Regions from separate parts of the Dactylosporangium sp. CA-152071 genome, predicted to be linked through region 1. Evidence: riboswitches for the same ligand, from Rfam matches in the RefSeq annotation. Region 1 holds a riboswitch; the other holds the start of a gene.

Region 1 (9,007 bases):
CAGCGCCCTCATGCCCCGCGACGACATGACCACGTTCCTCTACGGCATCGAGGAGCTGATCGTCACCCAGGCGCTCGACACCCAGGCGCTCGACGCCTAGTGCTGCACCTTCCAGACCCACACGTCGGCGATGTGCTCGCCGGGGCCGAAGAGCTGGTCGGCGGTCTGGCGCACGGCGTCGCTGTTGCCGTGGCTGTCGGCGAGGATGATGCGGTCCGCCTTCCAGTACGCGAGGTCGGTGCGGGCCTGGGCGACGTGCTCGGGGCCGAGCTGGGGCACGACGCCGTCGTTGCCGACCTGGCCCAGCAGGCTCCACGTCGGCGGGTACGTCGGGCCGAACATGGCCTTGTGCTCGGGGTCGTTCGGGTCGGGGGCGAGGAAGTAGCCGCCGGCGATCTTGAAGTCGATGTCCGAGTCGACGGCCCAGCGCATCGCGTCGAGGCCCTCCCACCAGCCGCCGGGGATGACGACGACGGTGGCCTGGTCCGGCACGTGCTCGCGCCACATGCCGCTGCTGAAGAACACGGGCGCCAGCGGCCGGTCGTTCGTCGGTTGCGGCGTCGGCACGAGCGGCAGCAGCGCCATCGCGAGGGCGGCGGCCCACAGCCAGCGGCCCGCGTACGGCAGCGGCTCCTCGTCGTCGTCCTGGAACGTGTCCCTGGCCTTGTCTCTGGCCTTGCCCTCGTCCGTGCCGTCGGTGTCCGCGACGGCGTCCGTGGCCGGCGCCTCCGAGGCGAACGCGGCCTCCTCGACCGGCTCCGGCCGGGTGACCGGCGGCGGCACCACGAACCGGTCGACGAGGATCGCCAGCAGCACGCCCACGAGCGGGGTCACCACGAGCGCGACCCGGGTCGGCACCACCGAGTCGAACAGCGGCAGATCGACCAGGTAGCGCCACGGGCCGTGCCAGGTGGTCTCCTCGCCCTTGTACCGCACGATCGGGCCGAGCGACAGCAGCGAGAACACGACCGCGGTGACGAACAGCGCCCGGGCGCCCCGGTGCCGCCAGAGGGAGGCCGCGGCGGCGGGCAGGAGCAGCAGCAGCGGCCAGCCGAAGAACGTGTTCTCCTCCGTCGGGCCGCCGAGCTTCTCGATGCGCGGGATGTCACCGAGGATGGAGCGGCGGCTGAAGTTCGAGAACCCGTAGAGGTCGGCGCTGAAGCCGTGCACGAAGTCGGGCAGCCCGTGGTACGCCTGCGGGCCGGTGAACTGGTGCCAGAGCGGGTACGCCATGATGACCCCCGCCACGAGGGCGGTGACGCCGAGCGCCGGCAGTGCCGCCCGCGCGGCCGGGAGCATCTCGCTGGGCCGCAGGAACACCAGCAGGAACACCAGCAACGCGAACGCCGCGAGGAACAGGACCTCTTCGTTGATGAAGCACTGGTACACGACGAGCGCGGCGAGCACGAGACCCTTGCGGACCGTGTCGCCCGGCTCGCGCATCCGGAACACGGCCCACAGGATCAGAGGGATCATGAACTGGCCGGCGATGTTGGGGTGACCGGTCGTCTGCGAGATCATCGCGGGGCCGAAACCGCAGAAGAGCGCTCCCAGGTAGGCTGCCGTCCGGGTCCGGACCACGCCGCAGCGCAGCAGCATGAAGAACCAGGCGATGGCGGTGCCGGCCGGCGCGATCGTGCTGATGACGGCGAACGTGACCGGCGCCCCGAACAGCAGCGTGATCGGGGCGAGCGGGAGGGCGAGGCCCAGGATGGACGTGTTGGCCATCAGGTTCACGCCCAGCGGGGCGTTGAGCTGGTCGGTGAAGAACGGGGTGTCACCATGGGTGAACAGCCGCGCGGCGTGCGTGAGCACCCACTCGAAGAAGACCTGGTCCTGGTTGTTGTCGGCCAGCATCCGGGTCTGGGGTGCCGCCCACAGATGGTGGAAGAGCACGACGGAGAAGACCACGTAGCTCACGACGACAAGCGCGTTCTTTCCGCCGGTTTTCACGGGTGAGACCATAGCTGTCCAGGGGCCCGTGACGCACGCACTGGCCTCCCGGCATCGACGTCGATAAACTACGCCAATTCCGGATAACATGATCAGACCGTTGGATCGCCGAGCTACCGAGGAGAACGCCGTGCCGCCTGGAGGCGATCGGGATCGCAGTTCGGAGATCCTCGGTGACCAGCTCATCCAGTCCGAGGTGCTCGAGGGCCTCGCGATGGCGAAGAACCACCGCAAGTGGTTCGTCGCGTTCGCGACGCCGTACCTGGGCGACGACCCGATCGAGGTCAGCGCGGGCCTGGGCGACTATGCGGCGGAGTGGCTGGAGCACGCTCCGCGCATGACGGTCACGGAGGCCGACCCGGACCGGCTGCTCGCGCTCAAGGAGCGCTTCTCGGCCGACCGCGAGGTGTCGATCCGCGAGCTCATGCTGCCCAGCGACATCACCGCCGAGCACAGCGCCGCCGTGTCGTACAACGTCCTGGAGCACATCGAGGACCACCTGGGCGCCCTGCGCACCATGCGCTCCCTGGTCCGCCCCGGCGGCCACGTGATCATCGTGGTGCCGGCGTTCCCCTTCGCGATGGGCCCCGCCGACATCGCTACCGGCCACGTCCGCCGGTACACCAAGAAGACCATGCGTGAGGTGCTGCTCGCCGCCGACCTGGAGATCGAGAAGCTGCACTACGCCAACTCGCTCGGCCTGATCGGCTACTACGTCTCCACCTGCCTCCTGCGCCAGAAGCCAGGCCCCGGCATGATGGTCAAGTTCTACGACTCGACGGTCGCCCCGATGACCCGCTTCGCCGAACGCTTCGTCACCCCACCGTTCGGCCAGTCCGTGATCGCGATCGCCCGCCGCCCCGCCTGAAAGTTTCGCCGCCACCACCACCCGGACCCCAGCCACCCAGCGTCGCCGGCGGTGTCTGTCAGGCACCTCTCCGTAAGGTCCACCTGCCCCACCGCCACGCCCCGCCGTTCGGCCAACCGTCAGCCGGGAAACTTTCGCGCCGCCCCCCGGAACCACCCGTGCACAACCACGCCCCCGGCACACCGAGGCCGGGGGCTTCACATGGTGCACAAAACCGTGGCAACCCCGGCGGAAGAACCCCGACCGCAGGCCCATCAGAACCCCCGGGCACCGGCGACCCACACACCGCTCTGACAAGACCGCGTCCGGACAGCCGGACGCGGCGAGGTCTCCGGACGCAGCCCTCGTCAGCCAGGTCGTCACGCAACGCGACGCACACCGCCGTCCAGCCTGCGCCGCTCCAGCCTGTGCCGCTTCTCCCGCCCCACCCGGCCACTTACCCCAGAGCAGGCCAGCCGCTCGATCCACAGCTCTCGCACCACCGCCCAGCGCCCCAACCTCTGCCGCAACCCAAGTTCAGCCACCCACACACCCCCAACCTCAGCCCGGCGGCCCACACACCCCAACGTCCGCCGCAACCCAGGCCCGGCCACCCACACCACACACCCCCGACCTCAGCCGCAAACCAGGCCCGGCCACCCACACACCCCCGACGTCGACTCAGGCCCAGCCGCCCACGCCCCGGATCCGCAACCGCTGCACCACCGCCCCGACCTGCGCGCCGCGCTCACCAATACCGGCACCCCCACCGACGCCCGCAACTCCCTCACAGCAACCCCACTCCACCCGCCCAACCTCCCCCGCGCCCCAACACAGACATTGGTCAATGCCCGCGTTTACGGCTTTTGCGCAATAGACATTGCGCGATCCACCCCCAAGATGATCTTCAATTGAGGGGTAGATCGCGCAGCGTCAATCTCGGAAATCGGACATCTCCGGGCATTGACCAACGCCTGCGCGAGGGCGACGCGCAAGGGGGCACACCGGACCGACCAGCAAGGTCGACCTCGAACATGGACATCTCCGGGCATTGACCAACGTCAGCGCGAGGGCGACGCGCAAGGGGGCACACCGGACCGACCAGCAAGGTCGACCTCGAACATGGACATCTCCGGGTATTGACCAACGTCTGCGCGAGGGTGACGCGGGGGGACACGCCAGACCGACCGACGAGGTCGATCCCGGAAATGGACATCCCTGCGACGGCGAGGGGTGGCGGCGGCGTGGGTGGTGCGGAGGAAAAGTGTTACGGGTCGTGGGGCGCGCGGGTCTGTGGATCCGGACCATCGAACCGAAGGGGATGAAGTGAACCTGCGCCATCTGTCCGCGGCCGGGGTTGCGGCCGTCGTGCTGCTCGCCGGGTCGGGGTGCGAACCCCAGGGTCAGACCCAGACCCAGGGCCGGAGCCAGACCGGCACGGCTCCGTCCGCCGACGCTGGGGCCGGCGCCGGGGGCGCCGCACCGTCGAACAGTCCGTCCAGCACCGCCGCGGCGTCGCGCGGGGCGTCCGGGGGTGCGCCGGCGAAGTCGGCCGCGGGGAACGCACCGCCGCCGTTCTTCGCCGCCGTGCCCGCGGTGCCGGAGGTGAGCGAGGCCGTGGCGGGGGGTGCGGTACGGCAGCAGCAGCCGGTGGCGGGGCGCGACAACGGGCAGAGCACCCGGTACGGCGACCGGTCCGTCTGGATCTTCGACGACACGACGCTCAAGGAGCCGTGGGGTTTCCTGTCCAACAGCGGCGCGGCCACGAAGGACCTCGACGCGGGAGACGGCATCGACCTCACGTCGAACAACCCGGTCACCGTCGACGCGTCGAAGGCGCCGGTGGAGCTGATCCCGAGGTCGGCCGCGGAGAAGGCGTACGAGCAGGCGAACAAGGTGCAGTTCGGGTTCTGGCCCGGTCCTGTCGTCGCGGACCCCGCGCGCGGGCGGGTGCTCGTGTTCTACGGCAAGTCGAAGCCGGTGAAGGCGATGACGACCGCCGGCGGGAAGGCCACCGACTACGCGCTGTTCGGCCACCCCGAGTACGCGCGGCGTGACGGGCTCGTCCAGTACCTGTCGTACTTGGCCGCGTCGCCGCCCGCCGGGACGGTCGCCGCCTTCACCGGCTTCGACCACGGGCCGAACGGCGCGCCGCCGACCTGGAACATGACGTCGTTGGAGCCGTACGGCATGAACGTGTTGATCCACGCCTTCAGCGCCGGGGCGTAGAAGACGGTCTGCCCGGCCGCGCCGGCGGCGTTCGTGAACGCCCCGGCCGCGGGGTCGGCCGTCCAGCCGCCGCCCGTCCAGAACGTCCACTTGCGACGGTCCGTCACGTCGGCGAGGCCGACCTTGCCGAGTTTGCAGCCTTGGTACGTGCAGGCGCCGTACGCGTAGAGCACGTCGCCGACGGTGACGGCGGCGGGGCTGCCGGAGGTGAGGTCGATGCCGTCGGACGCGTCGAGGTCCTTCGTGGCGGCGCCGCTGTTGGACAGGAAGCCGAACGGGTCCTTGAGCGTGGTGTCGTCGAAGATCCAGACGGACCGGTCGGCGTACCGGGTGCTCTGCCCGTTGTCGCGGCCCGCCACCCGCTGCTGTTGCCGCACCGCACCCGCGGGCGCGAACTCGGCCACCTTCGGCACCGCGGGCACGGTGGCGAAGAACGGCGGCACGGACGGGGACGGTGCGGCCGGGGAAGCGGCGGGCGAGGACGGCGCGGGCGCCTGGGCGGTCGCGGGCGGCCGGGCGGCCGGCACCTCCCGCCGCGGCTCGTCGGGCTGCCGCCACACCGTCACGCCGATCACGAGCGCGAGCGCCAGAGCCGCGGCCCCGCCGGCCAGCGCGAAGGCCTTGAGCGCCCACCCGCCGGCGGCCGCCTTCGGCGGGGGCGCCAGGAGCGGCAGGCCGGCAAGGAGGCCCTCCGCCGCCGGGAGCCGGCGGGACCGCTCCGTGCACTGTGGACAGTCGCGGACGTGCCGGGCGATCCGCTTGCGCCACAACGGGTCCGGCTCTCCGTCCCAGCCGGCCACGACCTCGCGCAGCGCCGGGCAGCCGGGCGACGCGTCCAGGGCGCGGACCACCGAACGGGCCACGTCGAGCTGCTCGCGCATCCGCTGCACCCGCACCCCGGCGTGCGCGGCCGGCAGGTCGAGGGCGTCGGCGACCTCGGCGCGGGTCAGGTGACCACCGGCCTCCAGCCACCACAGCGACAGCACCGTGCGGTGCGCCGGGTCCAGCCAGCGGGCCGCCTCCGCGATACCCCGTTGCTCGACGTCCAGGACCTGCCGCAGCACGGCGAGGCCGACGAGGTCCGCCGACGGGTCGGCGGTGTCGGGCAGGCCGTCCGGCTGGTCCTCGCCGCGGGTCAGCCTGGCCCGGCGGGCCTCCGCACGGGCGTCGGCGAGCTGCCGCAGGGCGATCGTCACCACCCACGACCGGAAGCGCCCGGCCCGCCGTACCGTCGAAACCCCCGTCACGACGCGGACCATCGCGTCCTGGACGATGTCGTCGACGTCGAGGTCCCGGTCGGCGCCGCGGCCGACGACGGAGTAGACCAGCGGCAGGTAGCGCGCGGCGAGGGCCTCCACGGCGGCCCGGTCACCGTCGCGGGCCGCCGCCACGAGGACCTCGTCGGACTGTGCCACTGTCGTTCCCGTCTGTTCGTTCACCCTCTGGCGGACCCCCTCCGGTCTCGTGTCATAACACTTTCCGGGCTTGACGGGGCGGTGCGGCGGGACTTACGGTCCTGACCACAACCGCATATCGCGCTGCACGACCCGCGACGGGAGAGCCCTCGGTCAGTCCGAGGCGCCGAAGGAGCAACGTTCTCCCCAGAATCTCTCAGGCATCGGTACCGCCGCGGTCAGGCGACTCTGGAAAGTCAGGACGATCCGTGTCCTGCGCCCACGGTGCAAACCGCCCCGCTCGTCGCGGGCGGCGAAGCTCTCAGGCTCCGATGACAGAGCGGGGAGGTCACCCAGCAGGGGTGCCGTCCGCGACGGCATCCGGACCCAGGGAGCCTCCGTGACACCGCTCTTCGACGTGCACCGCGATCTCGGCGCCACCTTCACCTCCTTCGCCGGCTGGCGCATGCCGCTGCGCTACCAGGGGGACCTCGCCGAGCACCACGCGGTGCGGCGCGCCGCCGGGTTGTTCGACCTGTCGCACATGGGCCAGCTCGAGGTCACCGGCGCCGAGGCGGACCGGTTCCTCGACTACGCGCTCGTCGGCAGGCTGTCGGCGATCGAGGTGGGCCGCGCCCGGTACACGATGCTGTGCCACGACACCGGCGGGGTCCTCGACGACCTCGTCGTCTACCGCCTCGCGGACCGGCGCTACCTGGTGGTCGCGAACGCCGCCAACACCGCCGTCGTCTTCGCGATGCTCCGCGAGCACGCCGACGGCTTCCACGTCACCGTCCGCGACACGTCCGCCGACTGGGCGCTGATCGCCGTGCAGGGGCCTTCGGCGGCGTCGATCCTCGACCCGGGGCCGCTGCGGTACTACGCGATCCGCCCGTTCCCGCTCGCCGGGCGGGACGTGCTGCTGGCGCGGACCGGGTACACCGGCGAGGACGGCTTCGAGGTCTACTGCCGCCCCGATGACGCCGTCGCCGTGTGGCGGGCGCTGCTCGACCGCGGCCCGACGCCGGCGGGGCTGGCCTGCCGCGACACGCTGCGCCTCGAGGCGGGGATGGCGCTGTACGGGCACGAGCTGTCCGTCCGGCGGACCCCGCTGCAGGCCGGCCTCGCCCGCCTCGTCGACTTCTCCAAACGCGACTTCGTCGGCGCCGCCGCCCTGCGCCGCCAGCGCGACTCGGCGCCGGTCGAGGTCCTGGCCGGGCTCGTCACCGGATCCCGGCGGGCGCCGCGCGCCGGCTACCAGGTGCTCGACCCGGCGACCGGCGCGGTGGCCGGCGCCGTCACCAGCGGCGCGCTGTCGCCGACCCTAGGCCATCCCGTCGCGATGGCGTACGTGCCGCCCGCCCTCGCCGAGCCCGGGACCCGGCTCGCCGTCGACGTCCGCGGCGCGAGCGTCGAGGCCACCGTCGTGCAACTGCCCTTCTACGTCGCACCGCCGAAGTGAACGTCATGTCGTCGAACCAGCCGGAGATGAGCGCCATGTCCGCGATCCCGTCGCACCTGTCCTACACGCGTGACCACGAGTGGTTCTCCGACGGCGTCGTCGGCATCACCGCGTTCGCCGCGTCCGCGCTCGGCGACATCGTCTACGTGCAGCTGCCCGAGGTCGGCACGCTGGTCACCGCCGGCGAGCCGTGCGGGGAGATCGAGTCGACGAAGTCCGTCAGCGACCTCATCGCGCCCGCCGACGGCGTCGTCGTCTCGGTCAACCCGCTCATCGCCACCGAACCGGGAGCGGTCAACGACGACCCGTACCGGCGCGGCTGGCTCTTCACGCTCCGCCTCACGGGCGCCGCCCCCGAGCTGCTCGACGCCGCCGCCTACGCCGCCCTGGTCGGGTGAGCCCGGTGGCGCTGAGCGCGTTCGACCTGTACTCCGTCGGCATCGGCCCGTCGTCGTCGCACACCGTCGGCCCGATGCGCGCCGCCCGCCGCTTCGCGTCGGCACTGGACGGGCTGCCGGTCGCCCGGGTGCGGGCGGAGCTCTTCGGCTCGCTCGGCGCCACCGGCCACGGCCACGGCTCCGCGAAGGCCGTCGTCCTCGGCCTGCTCGGGGAGGACCCGGCGACCGTCGACACCGACACCGCCGACGAACGCGTCGACGACGTCCGCCGCACCGGCCTGCTCCACCTCGCCACAGGCCGTGCCGTCGCGTTCTCCGTCGACGACGACGTCGTCCTGCACCGGCGCAAGTCGCTGCCCGAGCACCCGAACGGCATGCGGTTCGCCGCCTACTCCGCCGACGGCGCGCCGCTGCTCGAGCGGACGTACTTCTCCGTCGGCGGCGGCTTCGTGGTCGGCGACACCGGCATCGTGCCCGACACCACGCGGCTGCCGCATCCGTTCGCGACCGGCGGCGAGCTGCTGGCCCTGTGCGCCTCGCTGGACCTGCCGGTGAGCGCCGTCATGTACGCCAACGAACGCGCCTGGCGCCCCGACACCGAGACCCGGGCCGGGCTGCTGCACCTGTGGTCCGTCATGCAGGCGTGCGTCGACCGTGGCTGCTCCCGCGACGGCGTCCTGCCCGGCGGGCTGCGCGTGCCGCGGCGGGCGCCGGCACTGTACCG
Region 2 (9,007 bases), 3.7 Mb from region 1:
TCCTGCTGGTCGCGCCGTCCTGCTGGTCGCGCCGTCCTGCTGGTCGCGCCGTCCTGCTGGTCGCGCCGTCCTGCTGGTCGCGCCGTCCTGCTGGTCGCGGCGACCGGATTGTTGGGTGCGGCAATTCGGTAATTGGGTGGGCGTCTTCGCGGTCCCGTCATTGCTGGCTTGGTGTCGGTGCGGCCTCTCGGTCGCCGTCTCGGTCGCTGCGGTCTTCTTGGTCGCACCGTTCCGATGGTCGATGTGGCGGGATTGTTGGGTGCGGTAATCCGGTATTCCGCTGGCCAAGAGAACCGCAGCCGGCGTGTCACTCGACCGGCCCCACACCGAGACCAACACGGCACTCGACGCAAACCACGCACACACCCGTCCGCCCACTGGATTGTTGGGTTGGGTAATCCGGTAATGCGGTGGTGCGGTGGTGCGGAGCGGTTGCCGGGTGGGAGCGTGGTGGGGGCGTCGGTCAGGCCGGCCGTGTCGGTGTCGACGTTGGACTGCGTGACCGCCTTCACCCCTCAGGACCCGGTTCTGCATCTGTTGCGCCGCGCCACGTTCGGGCCGACTCCCGCGAGCGAGGCCGAGCTGCGCAAGCTCGGTGCCGTCGCGTGGCTGGACCGGCAGCTCGCCCCGGCGACCATCGACGACGCCGTGTGCGCGAAGCTGCTCACGCGGTACCCGATGGCCAACCTCGACATCGCCGGGGTGCGGGCCAAGGTGAAGGCCGGCGCCATGAAGTCCGGGGGCTGGGACGCCATGCAGCAGCTCGGCTCCGCCGCCGTCGCGCGCGCCGCATGGAGCAACCGACAGCTGCTCGAGGTCATGGTCGACATGTGGTCCAACCACCTCAACGTCACCTGCCCGTCCAGCGACGTCTGGGACAGCCGCGGCGCCTACGACTCCCTGATCCGCAGGCACGCCCTGGGGACGTTCGCCGACCTGCTGAAGGCGTCCGCGACGTCACCGGCGATGCTGTCGTACCTCGACAACCGCAGCTCCACGAAGGCGAAACCCAACGAGAACTACGCCCGCGAGCTCATGGAGCTGCACACCGTCGGGCTGATCTACACCGAGGCCGACGTGAAGGACGCCGCGCGGCTGCTCACCGGGCTCACCGTCGACAAGACCACCGGCCTGTACAAGTTCGACGCGACCCAGCACGCGACCGGCGCCGTCACCATCCTCGGCTGGCGGCACGACAACGCGACCGCCGGCGGCGGGGAAGCGGCCGCCCTCGCGTTCGTGGACATGCTCGCCCAGCACCCGGCCACCGCCGAGCGCGTGGCCCGCAAGCTCTGCGTCCGCTTCGTCTCCGACGACCCGCCGGCGGCCCTCGTGCAGCAGCTGCGGGAGGTGTACCTGCGACAGAAATCGGCAATCGCGCCGGTCCTGCGGGCGCTGTTCACGTCGCCGGAGTTCGCCGCGTCCGTCGGTGCCAAGGTCCGCACGCCCTTCGAGGACCTCATCGGCACGGTCCGGCGACTGGGCCTGCAGCCCGAGGCGTCCGGCACCGAAGGGGTCCGCGCCCTGTACAACTACCTCGTCGCCGCCGGCCACGCCCCGATGCGCTGGGCACCGCCGAACGGCTACCCGGACGTCGCCGCCGCCTGGACCGCCCCGTCGGGCCTGCTGATCCGCTGGAACGCGCACCTGAACCTCGCCGCCGGCTGGTACCCCAAGCAGCTCGTGCGCCCGGCGTCGATGCTCGCGACGCTGGTGCCGACGCTGCCGGCCACGCACGGCGCGTTCCTCGACGCCCTGGCCACCCGCCTCGTCGGGCAGCCCTTGCAGGCGGCGCACAGCGCGGCGCTGCTCGGCTTCCTGCACAAGTCGGCGTCGAGCCCGCTGAAGGCGACCGACCCCGCCGTCGCCGGCCGGCTGCCGCACCTCATCGCCCTGATCCTCGACTCGCCCTACTACCTGGCCAGGTGACCGTCATGATGGATTGCTGTATTACCGATAACGGTATTTCGCGGCGCGGGCTGCTGGGCAGGGCCGCCGTGATCGGGGCGGGCGCCGCGCTCACCGGGCTCGTCGGGGAAGGCCTCGCGACCCGGCTGGCGTTCGCCGGCACACCGTACACCGGCGACACCATCGTCGTGTTGTCGTTGCGCGGCGGGTTCGACGGGCTGTCCGCCGTCGTCCCGATCGGCGACCCCGACTACTACACCGCCCGCCCCACCATCGCCGTGCCGAAGGCGTCGGTGATCGCCGGGGACGGGACGTTCGGCCTGCACCCGGCGTTCGCGCCGCTGCTGCCTCGCTGGACCGCCGGCACGTTCGGCGCGGTCCACGCCGTCGGCCAGCCCAACCCGTCCCGGTCGCACTTCCAGGCGATGGAGGAGATGGAGCGCGCCGCCGCCGGCACGTCCGTCCGTACGGGCTGGCTCGACCGGATGCTCGGCGTCACCGGCGCCTCCGCCCCGACCGCGGGCGTCGCGATGGGCGCGACGTCCCCGGCCCGCGCGTTCGCCGGCCCGTCCCCGGACGTGTCGATGTCGTCCGTCGACGGCTTCAAGCTCTCCGGCAACGACGCCAAGACGCCGATGGCCGCGACCATCGCCAAGCTGTTCGACGGCGCCCCGGCGGTCATGGCCGACCCGGCCCGCGCCGTCAACGCCACGTTGGGCACCGTCGCCGCGATCGGCGCGTACACCCCGGCGGCGACCTACCCGTCGACCGCCCTCGGCAAGGCGCTGTGCGACGTCGCGCGCCTGGTGAAGTCGAACGTCGGCCTGATGGCGGCCACCGTCGACTTCGGTGACTGGGACATGCACGAGGGTCTCGGCGGCCCTGTGAAGGGCCAGCGGATGCACGACCACCTGACGGAGCTCGCCCTGGCCCTGGCGGCGTTCGCTACCGACCTCGGCGACGCGTTCAACCGCGTCACCCTGGTCACGCTCAGCGAGTTCGGCCGGCGCGTCGCGGAGAACGGCTCCCGCGGCGTCGACCACGGCAACGGCAACGCCATGCTCCTGCTCGGCGGCAACGTCCGCGGTGGCCGCGTGCACGGCATCTGGCCCGGTCTCGCCCCGGCCAAGCTCACCGCCGGCGACCTGACGGCCACCACCGACTACCGGTCGGTGATCGGCGAGCTGCTCCAGCGCCGCTGCGGCGTCGGGTCGCTGACGGGCATCTTCCCGAACGTCACGCCTTCCTCGTACGAGCTGGCCCTGGCCCGCCGCTGATGCCGGCGAGCAGGAGGGCGAGACCGCCGCGGAACTCCTCGTCGGCGCCGACCTGACGGGCCGCCCCGCCGAGCTGCCGCATGTGAGGGAACGCGGCGGGGTCGAGCCCGGCGATGGCCGCCGTGCCGGGGCCGGACAGCGGGCCGAGGTGCTCGAGCTGGATCGCGCCGACGAGGTACGACAGCAGCCCCCGCAGCGCGACGACCCTGCGCTCCGGGTCGGTGACGGTCTCGGCCAGGATGCCGGCCACCGTCTCCGACCAGCGCAGGATGGCGGGCGACCGGTGCCGGTGCGTCATGGTCAGCGGGACGACGGCCGGGTGGGCGCCGACCGCGACGCGGACCCGCTCCACCATGACGGTGACCCGCTCCTGCCAGCCGCCGCCCTCCGGCGGTGCGGGGTCCACGGCGCCGAGCACCAGCTCGACGACGAGGCCTTCGAGCTCCTCGCGGTCGGCGACGTACCGGTACAGGCTCATCGTGCCCATGCCGAGCTGCTGGGCGACGGCGCGCATGGTCAGCCCGGCCGGCCCGTCACGGTCGAGCACCGCGAGCGCCGCCGCGGCGATCTGCGCGGATGTGAGTGATCGCGGTCGAGGCATGGCACTTGACAGCGTACGTCATACGCCTACGCTAGCCCGTAAGAGTACGTTGTACGCTTACGGTCGCGCGGAGGTGTCATGCTCGTCGTCGATTCCCGGCGCCTGCAGGTCGTCGTGGGGGAGCCGGTCGCTGTGCCGGACCCGTCGCTGCTGGTGCACCTGCAGTTCCGCCGCTTCGCCGGCTGCCCGGTCTGCAACCTGCACCTGCGCTCGATCGTCCGCCGCCACGACGAGATCACCGCGGCCGGCGTCCGCGAGGTCGTCGTGTTCCACTCCACCGCGGCGGCGCTGCGCGAGCACGTGACGGACCTGCCGTTCCCGGTCGTGCCCGACCCGCAGAAGCGCCTGTACCGCGAGTTCGGCGTCGAGTCCTCCCGCCGCGCCCTGCTCGACCCCCGCGTCTGGCCCACGATCGTGCGCGCCGTGGCCCGCAGCACTTGGGCCCTGCTCCGCGGCCGCGAACGCCCGCCGTCGCTCACCCCGGCCGGCGGCCGTTTCGGCCTCCCGGCCGACTTCCTCATCGCCCCCGACGGCACCGTCCTCGCCGCGAAGTACGGCGAGCACGCCTACGACCAGTGGTCCGTCGACGAACTGCTGTCCCTCGTCGAGCGGCACGGATCCGGCACGCCCTGACCGTGTAGGACTGGCACCGACGGAAATCTGCCGCGGCGGGCTGTCGGATCCGGGGCGGGTCGTTCGTAGGACGGGTGAGCGGCGGCCGGACGGGCCGTCGGAGGCGAGGAGGAACAGGATGCCGCACTACCTGGTCTCGTTCGACGAGGGGTGGATGAACGTCGCCGAGGAGGACGTGCCCGACGTGACGAAGGCCGCGCAGGAGGTGGCGCAGGACGCCCGCGACGCCGGGGTGTGGGTGTTCGGCGGTGGCGTGACGGCGCAGCCCGCGACGGTCGTGGCCGCGGACGGTTCGGTCACCGACGGCCCGTTCCCGGAGACCAAGGAGCACATCGGCGGGTTCGCGCTCCTCGACGTGCCGGACCGGGCCGAGGCGGTCCGGTGGGCCGCCAGGTTCGCCGCGGCGTGCCGTTGCCCGCAGGAGGTGCGGGAGCTGGCCGTCGACGCGGCGGACTGACCCGGCACGGCGGCGCTGCGCGGCGATGGTGCGCTGCGGGTCGGACACAGGGTGCGCGTACTGTGCGCGCAGGTCCGTGAGGATCGGGGGCCGACCCGAGGAGGATCATTGAAGCGCAGCGCCGCGCTGGCCGTCGTCGCCGTCTTGGCGGTCAGCGGATGCAGCTCGCCGGGCAAGGGCAGCGCCGCACCCGCCTCGGGGACGACGGGCGCGACGGGCGCGACGGGCGGGTCCGGCGCCGGCGGCCTGGGCGCCGCGAGCCGGTCCGCGTCCGCGCCGAGCGGGGCGTGCACGATCTTCCCCGCGGACAGCGTGTGGCACGCCGACGTGTCGAGGCTGCCGGTGCACCGGGACTCGGCGGCGTGGGTCGGCAGCATCGGGGCGCAGGCGCACGCGCACCCGGACTTCGGCTCGGGGCTCATCGACGGCGCGCCGTTCGGCATCCCGGTCACGACGGTCGGGCAGGGGCAGGCCGGCGTGAAGGTCAGCTTCGAGTACGCGGACGAGAGCGACAAGGGCCCGTACCCGATCCCGCGCAACGCCAAGGTTGAGGGCGGGCCGAACGCCGACGGGGACCGGCACGTCATCGTGCACGACACGGCGGCCTGCAAGGTGTACGAGCTGTACGCCGCGCGCCCGAACGCGGACGGGTCGTGGAAGGCCGGCTCCGGGGCGGTGTTCGACCTGCGCCGCAACGACCTGCGCAAGGCCGGCTGGACGTCGGCGGACGCCGCGGGCCTGTCGATCCTGGCCGGGCTGCCGCGCGCCGACGAGGTCGCCAAGGGCAGGATCGACCACGCGATCCGGTTCACCGCGCCGCGCACGAGGAACGCGTACGTGTGGCCCGCCCGGCACGCGGCGTCCAGCAGCGCCGACGCGAACCTGCCGCCGATGGGTGCCCGGTTCCGGCTGAAGGCGTCCGTCGACATCGCGGAGTTCCCGGCGCAGGCGAGGGTGGTGGCGCAGGCGCTCAAGCAGTACGGCGCCGTCCTCGCCGACAACGGCTCGCCGTGGTTCTTCTCCGGCACGCAGGACGACCGGTGGAGCAACGATCAGCTCAACGCGCTCAAGGGGCTGAAGGGCAGCGACTTCGAGGCGGTGGACGCCGGCCTCCTGATGGTCGACGCGAATTCAGCCCGCTGTAAGCCATGAACCTAGCGTCCTAGGATGCGCTACGCGCTGTGGTGTGGACCACGGGCGCGTGACCATGGTCGAAGAACCGGTAGATTAGGCATCGCCGGCAATACCCGCGCGGGAGAGATCGTCTGAGTTCAGGGCGACGCCGAAGGGGCAAATCCTCCCCGGAACCTCTCAGGCAGAAGGACCGCGACGGGTTGGCACCTCTGGAGGCCACACGACAGAGGGGGAGGGACGTGCGCAGCCCCGACCCCCGGATCCGAAAGAGTGTGGCCAATGACCAGTTTCGCCAGCAGGCACATCGGACCGTCGCCGGACGAGCAGACGACGATGCTGAAGACCGTCGGGTACGACTCCGTCGAGGCGTTGATGACGGCGGCCATCCCCGGCTCGATCCGCTGGCACCAGCCGCTCCAGCTGCCCCTTGCCGCGTCCGAGGCCGAGGTGCTGGGGGAGCTGCGCGCCCTCGCGTCGGCGAACCGGACGCTCGTCAGCATGATCGGCCTCGGCTACTACGGCACGCACACGCCGCCGGTCATCCTGCGCAACGTCCTGGAGGACCCGTCGTGGTACACGGCGTACACGCCGTACCAGCCGGAGATCAGCCAGGGCCGCCTCGAGGCGCTGCTCAACTTCCAGACGGTGATCACGGACCTGACGGGGCTGCCGGTCGCGGGCGCGTCGCTGCTGGACGAGGCGACCGCCGCCGCTGAGGCGATGACCCTGGCGCGGCGCTCGTCGAAGGTCAAGGCCGACGTGTACGTCGTCGACAGCGACGTCCTGCCGCAGACCCTCGCCGTCATCCGGACCAGGGCGGAGCCGCTCGGCATCGACGTACAGACGGTGGACCTGCGGACCGAGGAGCTGCCGGCGGAGTTCTTCGGCCTGCACCTGCAGTACCCCGGCGCGTCCGGCGCGGTCCGTGACCTGGCGGACATCACCAGGCAGGCGCACGACAAGGGCGCGATCGTCACGTTCGCCGCCGACCTGCTCGCGCTGTGCCTGCTGCAGGAGCCGGCGGCGTTCGGCGCGGACGTCGCGGTCGGCAGCGCGCAGCGGTTCGGCGTGCCGATGGGCTTCGGCGGCCCGCACGCCGGCTACATGTCGGTCCGTAAGGGCCTGGAGCGGACCCTGCCGGGGCGGCTCGTCGGCGTGTCCAAGGACGCGGACGGCGCCCCCGCCTACCGGCTCGCCCTGCAGACCCGTGAGCAGCACATCCGGCGGGAGAAGGCGACCAGCAACATCTGCACCGCGCAGGTGCTCCTCGCGGTCACGGCCAGCATGTACGCCGTCTACCACGGCCCCGACGGGCTGCGGGAGATCGCGTCCCGCACGCACGACATGGCGGTGCGGCTGGCGGCGGGGCTGCGGGCCGGCGGTGTCACCACCGAGCACGAGGCGTTCTTCGACACGGTGACGGCCGTCGTACCGGGGAAGGCGAAGGACGTCGTCGGCGCCGCCGCGGACCGGGGGATCAACCTGCGGCAGGTCGACGCCGACCGGGTCGGCATCGCGTGCGACGAGACGACGACGTTCGGGCACCTGCGTGACGTGCTGGCCGCGTTCGGTCTCGCGCACGTCGACGTGACCGCGCTGGACACGGCGGACGTGGTGCCGGCCGAGCTGCGCCGCACCAGCGACTACCTGAGCCACCCGGTGTTCTCCACGCACCGGTCGGAGACGGCGATGCTGCGGTACCTGAAGCGCCTCTCCGACATGGACTACGCGCTCGACCGGGGGATGATCCCGCTCGGGTCGTGCACGATGAAGCTCAACGCGACCGTGGAGATGGAGCCGATCACCTGGCCGGAGTTCGCCAACGTGCACCCGTTCGCGCCGGCGGCGCAGACGCAGGGCTACCGGAAGCTGATCGGTGACCTGGAGCGGTGGCTGGCGGAGGTCACCGGCTACGACGCGGTGTCGCTGCAGCCGAACGCGGGGTCGCAGGGCGAGCTGGCGGGCCTGCTCGCGATCCGCGCCTACCACCACTCGCGGGGCGACACCGGGCGGGACATGTGCCTGATCCCGTCGAGCGCCCATGGCACGAACGCGGCCAGCGCCGTCATGGCGGGCATGCGGGTCGCGGTGGTGGCGTGTGACGAGCTGGGCAACGTCGACCTCGGTGACCTCGAGGCGAAGATCGAGCTGCACCGGGACCGGCTTGCCGCGATCATGGTGACGTATCCGTCGACGCACGGGGTGTACGAGACGGGCATCTCCGACCTGTGCGCGAAGGTGCACGAGGCGGGCGGCCAGGTGTACGTCGACGGGGCGAACCTCAACGCGCTGCTCGGCTACGCGAAGCCGGGGCAGTTCGGGGCGGACGTGTCGCACCTGAACCTGCACAAGACGTTCTGCATCCCGCACGGCGGCGGCGGCCCGGGTGTCGGTCCGGTCGCGGTCCGTGCCCACCTGGCGCAGTTCCTGCCGTCGCACCCGGTCTTCGAGCTGGACGGCGCGCAGGACGGCGTGGCGGCGCCGGTCGGGCCGGTGTCGGCGGCGCCGTGGGGGTCCGCGGGGATCCTGCCGATCCCGTGGGCGTACCTGCGGCTGATGGGCCCGGACGGGTTGACGAAGGCGACGGCGACGGCGGTCCTCGCGGCGAACTACGTGGCGGCGCGGCTGCGGGAGCACTACCCGGTGCTGTACAGCGGCAGCGAGGGCCTCGTCGCGCACGAGTGCATCCTGGACCTGCGCACGATCACGAAGGCGACCGGTGTGAGCGTGGCGGACGTCGCGAAGCGGCTCATCGACTACGGGTTCCACGCGCCGACGATGTCGTTCCCGGTGTCGGGCACGCTGATGGTGGAGCCGACCGAGAGCGAGGACCTGGTGGAGCTCGACCGGTTCTGTGACGCGATGATCGCGATCCGTGAGGAGATCGACCGGGTGGCGTCCGGGGAGTGGCCGGCGGGGGACAACCCCCTGGCGGGCGCGCCGCACACGGCGGCGGTCGTCACCGCGGACGAGTGGGCGCACGCCTACCCGAGGTCG

The links. Region 1 has a riboswitch for glycine ahead of gcvT (glycine cleavage system aminomethyltransferase GcvT). Riboswitches for the same ligand answer to the same signal wherever they lie in the genome.
Region 2: linked by a shared signal. The riboswitch ahead of gcvP (aminomethyl-transferring glycine dehydrogenase) and the one ahead of gcvT (glycine cleavage system aminomethyltransferase GcvT) in region 1 are both predicted to bind glycine.

What each region holds. Positions count from the first base shown of each region.
Region 1 is NZ_JBNJMZ010000002.1:4,061,574-4,070,580, forward strand. It holds gene ACQEVZ_RS58100 (condensation domain-containing protein) at 1-100, shown strand, start outside; gene ACQEVZ_RS58105 (hypothetical protein) at 97-1,953, opposite strand; gene ACQEVZ_RS58110 (methyltransferase domain-containing protein) at 2,168-2,821, shown strand; gene ACQEVZ_RS58115 (RNA polymerase sigma factor) at 4,819-6,444, opposite strand; glycine riboswitch at 6,573-6,666, shown strand; glycine riboswitch at 6,667-6,772, shown strand; gene gcvT (glycine cleavage system aminomethyltransferase GcvT) at 6,824-7,885, shown strand; gene ACQEVZ_RS58125 (glycine cleavage system protein H) at 7,891-8,283, shown strand; gene ACQEVZ_RS58130 (L-serine ammonia-lyase) at 8,289-9,007, shown strand, end outside.
Region 2 is NZ_JBNJMZ010000002.1:409,608-418,614, forward strand. It holds gene ACQEVZ_RS41975 (DUF1800 domain-containing protein) at 499-1,929, shown strand; gene ACQEVZ_RS41980 (DUF1501 domain-containing protein) at 1,998-3,185, shown strand; gene ACQEVZ_RS41985 (TetR/AcrR family transcriptional regulator) at 3,145-3,786, opposite strand; gene ACQEVZ_RS41990 (peroxiredoxin-like family protein) at 3,865-4,419, shown strand; gene ACQEVZ_RS41995 (YciI family protein) at 4,538-4,876, shown strand; gene ACQEVZ_RS42000 (hypothetical protein) at 4,985-6,028, shown strand; glycine riboswitch at 6,119-6,213, shown strand; gene gcvP (aminomethyl-transferring glycine dehydrogenase) at 6,290-9,007, shown strand, end outside.